One region of the Streptomyces sp. NPDC104202 genome, then DNA from elsewhere that is predicted to be linked to it. Evidence: riboswitches for the same ligand, from Rfam matches in the RefSeq annotation. Region 1 holds a riboswitch; the other holds the start of a gene.
What was found. Region 1 has a riboswitch for cyclic di-AMP ahead of ACZ60W_RS28255 (C40 family peptidase). Riboswitches for the same ligand answer to the same signal wherever they lie in the genome.

Region 1 (2,195 bases):
GCCCGACACGTCCTGCCCTCGTTCACGGAGCGGACCGGCTTCGGAACCCGCACCCTCGACCCGTACTCCAAGCTCCTGGAATCGCGGATCGTCCTCCTCGGCTCGCCGATCGACGAGACCTCGGCCGACGACGTCATCGCGCAGCTGCTGTACCTGGATCACGCGGCCCCCGGCCAGGACATCGCCCTGTACATCAACTCGCCCGGCGGAGCGGTCCACGCGATGACGGCGATCCACGACACGATGGGCTCGCTCCACTGCGACGTGGAGACGACCTGCCTGGGCCGGGCCGAGTCCACCGCGGCGGTGCTCCTCGCCGCGGGCACCCCCGGCAAGCGCATGGTCCTGCCCGGCGCCCGGGTCACGCTCGAACAGCCCGCGCTGGACGAGCCGATGCGGGGGCAGCCGAGCGATCTGGACGTCCACGCGCGCGAACTGCTGCGGCAGCGCGCGCTGGTGGCCGCGATGCTCACCGAACACACCGGGCAGGAGCGGGAGCGGATCGACGCCGACCTCGACCGCACGACGGTCCTGGACGCGCCCGCGGCGGTCGCGTACGGACTCGCCGACCACCTCGTGAGCCGCCGGCGGGCGCCCGCCGGCGGCGCGGCGCGGTGAGCGCGCGGTGGTCCCTGAGCTTCCGCCGCTGCCCGCCCTGACCCGGGCCGAGGGCGAGTTCGTCGACGCCTACCTCGAAGTCGTGGACCTCCTGGGGAAGATCAACCCATCCAGGGGTTCGCATACCTATGGAGCCCTGCGCGCGGCACAAGCCCTGGTGGGACGAGTGGAGGCGTTGCGCGCCGCCCTGACGCTCATGCACATGCGGGGCGAGAACGAGGTGCACGCGGACACATTGGCGCGTGCCCTGCGGGTGTTGGACGGCGAGCGGAGGACGGGCCGGGTCACCGTGCCGCAGACCCGAGCGAGTTGACATACCGGCGTGTCGTGTCGAGGGCCGGACGGCCGACGTGCGCCGCAGATTCCCTCGCTCGTTCGGCGTAGTCGACGAGTCGACACATGCGTCGGGAGAGTTGCGCAACAGGTGTACACATCTGGCGGAATCGAACGTTCCATCGCTGGTGCGGGGCTCGTCGGCCAAACCTCGGAAGATCACAAAGGCTGCCTGTCCACCTGAATGGATCAGTCGTGAGGAGCCTCACATATCGCCGTTTCAGCTCGGTTTTCGCCCATGTCGTGGGTCAAGATCCCTGACGACGACAAGCCCCCGCCGCCGCGGCGGGGCGGTCCGGGCGGACGCCGAGTCCTGCCGCTGTCCCGGACGTCTGGTCGGCAGGAGTGGATCGGCAGGAGTGGAGGACCCGATTTTTGCGGGGCGTACGCGCTGTTCCGGCAGCGAGGCCGCCCCTTGGGGTGAAGCCGCAGCCGCGGCCGGGCATCTTCGCCAGCCCGAACCCGACAGGTCATCCTTCGCAGGCGGCTGACGAAGGGTTGCGCATGACTGCGCAGATGCACGTCCCGTCCCTGCTGTCCCGGGCCGGAGCCGTCTCGGCTCTCACCCTCGCCGCCGTCGGCGGCACGCTGCTCGCCCCAGGAGCGGCGCCGGAGGCCCAGGCAGCCACCTCACACGCGTACAAGGCACTCAGCGTCGCCCAGTCCAAGAAGGGAGCCCCGTACCGGTACGGAGCCAGTGGACCCACCCGGTTCGACTGCTCCGGCCTGACGCTCTACGCGTACAAGAAGGCGGGCAAGTCGCTGCCCCGCACCGCGCAGCAGCAGTACAACAAGACCCGGCACATCGCCGCGTCCAGCAGACAACAGGGGGACCTGGTCTTCTTCCACTCCGGTGGAAGGGTCTACCACGTCGGCATCTACGCCGGCGCGGGCAAGATCTGGCACTCGCCCAAGACGGGCTCGTGGGTGAAGCTCGACAAGATCTGGTCGTCGAAGGTCTACTACGGCCGCGTCCGATGACGGCCCCCGGCCGCTGACGCGGCCCCTCGGACCGGCCTGAGCGGCGGGGTGGCGCCGCCCCGCTCTCCGCCCGGACCGCGGCCCCCGGCGTCCCCTCCGGAGCCCTTCCCCGACGACCGGCTCCCCGGCGGCACCGCCGGAGCGGGCTCACCCGGACGGCCGCACCCGCGCCACCGCCTCCCCTCCCCCGCGCGACCGCGCGGCCGCCCTGTCCCGGTGGCCGGCGGTCCCCGCGGGGGCGGGGTCAGCGGATCGGCACGGGA
Region 2 (2,195 bases), on a different contig from region 1:
AGGTTGGCGTAGCGGAAGCCGTCGTGCTCCGGCAGCTGGTCGGCGAGCAGCACCGCGAAGCGGTCCGCCCAGCCGACGTACGTCCCGTCGGGCCCGGGGTCTCCGACGCCCTCGGTGAAGCTGTCACCGATCGCCGCGTACGACCCGAATGCGTTCTTGTCTCTTGATCTCGAATCGTCTGCCACGGGAGCACATTTTTCCCCTTCCGGTGTGACCTACGCGACCGTAAGGAGGGGTTGACTGCGGGTGACATATGCCACCGATAAAGACTTTCAAAAGCCGGAATACGGCGACGGCCCGGCACGCGTGTGCCGGGCCGTCGGGTGCGTCCGGGTCAGACGGAGACGCCGTGCTGGCGCAGGTAGGCCAGCGGGTCGACGTCGGAGCCGTAGCTCGGCGTGGTGCGGATCTCGAAGTGCAGGTGCGGGCCGGTGGAGTTGCCGGTGGAACCGGAGAGGCCGATCTGCTGGCCGCCGGAGACGCTCTGGCCGGCCGAGACGGAGAGGGAGGAGAGGTGCGCGTACTGCGAGTAGTTGCCGTCGGCGTGCTGGATGACGACCTCGTTGCCGTAGGCGCCGCTCCAGCCGGCGGAGACGACCGTGCCGGCGCCGACGGCGCGGACGGTGGTGCCGGAGGAGGCGATGAAGTCGACACCGGTGTGGTAGCCGGAGGACCACATGGAGCCGGCCGCGCGGTACGGGGTGGAGAAGCCGCCGCCGGCGACGGGGGTGACCCAGCCGGAGGACGAGGTCGAGGAGCCGGAGGACGACGCGGGGGCGGAGCTCTGCGAGGTCGCGGCGGCCGGGGCGGAGTCGCGCTGGCTGCTGCGGGAGGCGCGCGGGGCGTCGCCGTTCTTCTCCGAGGACGCGGCGCTCGGGGCGGCCTTGGGGGCGACGGCCTTCGGCGCGGTGCCCTTGGCGCCGAGGGTGAGCTTCATGCCCGGCAGGATCAGCGAGGGGTTCTCGCCGACGACCTGGCGGTTGTCGGCGTACAGCTTCTGCCAGCCGCCCGCGAGGTGGTGGTCGGCGGCGATCTTCGACAGGTAGTCGCCGCGGACGACGGAGTACGTCTTGGGCGCGGCCTGGGCGGCGGGCGCGGCCTGGGCGGCGGCGGGGGCCTTCACCTGGGCGGTGACGGCGCCGGGGACGGCGGCCGGCGCGGACTGCTCGGCGGCGTGGGCCCCGGTCGCCCCGAGGAGCGGGAGCGCGACGACGGCGCCACCGGTGCCGGCGACGGCGAGTCCACGGGTGAGGGGGTTGATCCTGGGACGGCGGTGCTTACCCTTCGCGGGCATGGCGAATTCCTCTCCGGCGCCTGCGAGGTGAGCTGTCGGGTTCGGACTGGAGATGTCCGGCCGCGTTCTCACGCGGCTTCACCCCGAGCCGTCCTGCATCGCGGGACCGGCGTACTACCTGGGTCCCCCGCTCCTGCCACACATGGGTGAGTGGAATTCCGGACGGTGGCAGGATTCGGCGGTCCGACCGGATTGACGGTGACGCTAGACGAGCGGGGTCGGCGCGAACAAGCCGCCGTTTTCCCGGGGCATTCCAAGGCCCTTGATCGGCCTCGCATTCCGGTCACCCTGTGTGGATGACGGTCCCTCGATCCCCTTTTCACGCAGGGCAATTGCGCGGGGCCGTCGGCCACGATCCGTCACCTTTATGACGCTGCTCACGCGCCGGACCCCATCTCCCCTGCAACCGGGGCGCGTTACCCCTAAGGGTTTAATTCGGACAGATCACCCATTCCCGTCCGAGGGGGTGCGCCGCCCGCGCGCCACCGGGATGATTGCCCCTGGAACCGATCTCGCGTCGGGCACCCGAACGACGACACCCCAGGAGCATCAGTGACGCAGCAGCTGCCGCAGGTCCCGCCCACCGAGGCGAACGAGCCCGAGCTGGCCGAGGTCCGCAACTTCCGGGACGTGGGCGGCCTGCCGACGACGGACGGGCGCGCCGTGCGCCCCGGCCGGCTCTTCCGCAGCGGCCACCTCGCCCACGCGACCGAGAGCGACGCCGCCTTCCTCGCCACGCTGGGACTGCACACCGTCTTCGACTTCCGCAACGAGGCCGACCGGCGGGTGGAGGGCCCGGACGTCGAGCTGCCCGGCGTACGGAACGTGAACATACCGCTCAACGACCCGGCCGACGGCAAGGAGTTCTGGAGGCTGGTGCGCGACGGCGAGATCTCGCAGC

Region 2: linked by a shared signal. The riboswitch ahead of ACZ60W_RS03630 (M23 family metallopeptidase) and the one ahead of ACZ60W_RS28255 (C40 family peptidase) in region 1 are both predicted to bind cyclic di-AMP.

What each region holds. Positions count from the first base shown of each region.
Region 1 is NZ_JBVJMN010000053.1:46,811-49,005, reverse strand. It holds gene ACZ60W_RS28265 (ATP-dependent Clp protease proteolytic subunit) at 1-618, shown strand, start outside; gene ACZ60W_RS28260 (hypothetical protein) at 626-931, shown strand; cyclic di-AMP (ydaO/yuaA leader) riboswitch at 1,322-1,452, shown strand; gene ACZ60W_RS28255 (C40 family peptidase) at 1,456-1,932, shown strand; gene ACZ60W_RS28250 (ATP-binding protein) at 2,177-2,195, opposite strand, start outside.
Region 2 is NZ_JBVJMN010000003.1:217,510-219,704, reverse strand. It holds gene ACZ60W_RS03635 (SGNH/GDSL hydrolase family protein) at 1-185, opposite strand, end outside; gene ACZ60W_RS03630 (M23 family metallopeptidase) at 335-1,294, opposite strand; cyclic di-AMP (ydaO/yuaA leader) riboswitch at 1,297-1,453, opposite strand; gene ACZ60W_RS03625 (tyrosine-protein phosphatase) at 1,847-2,195, shown strand, end outside.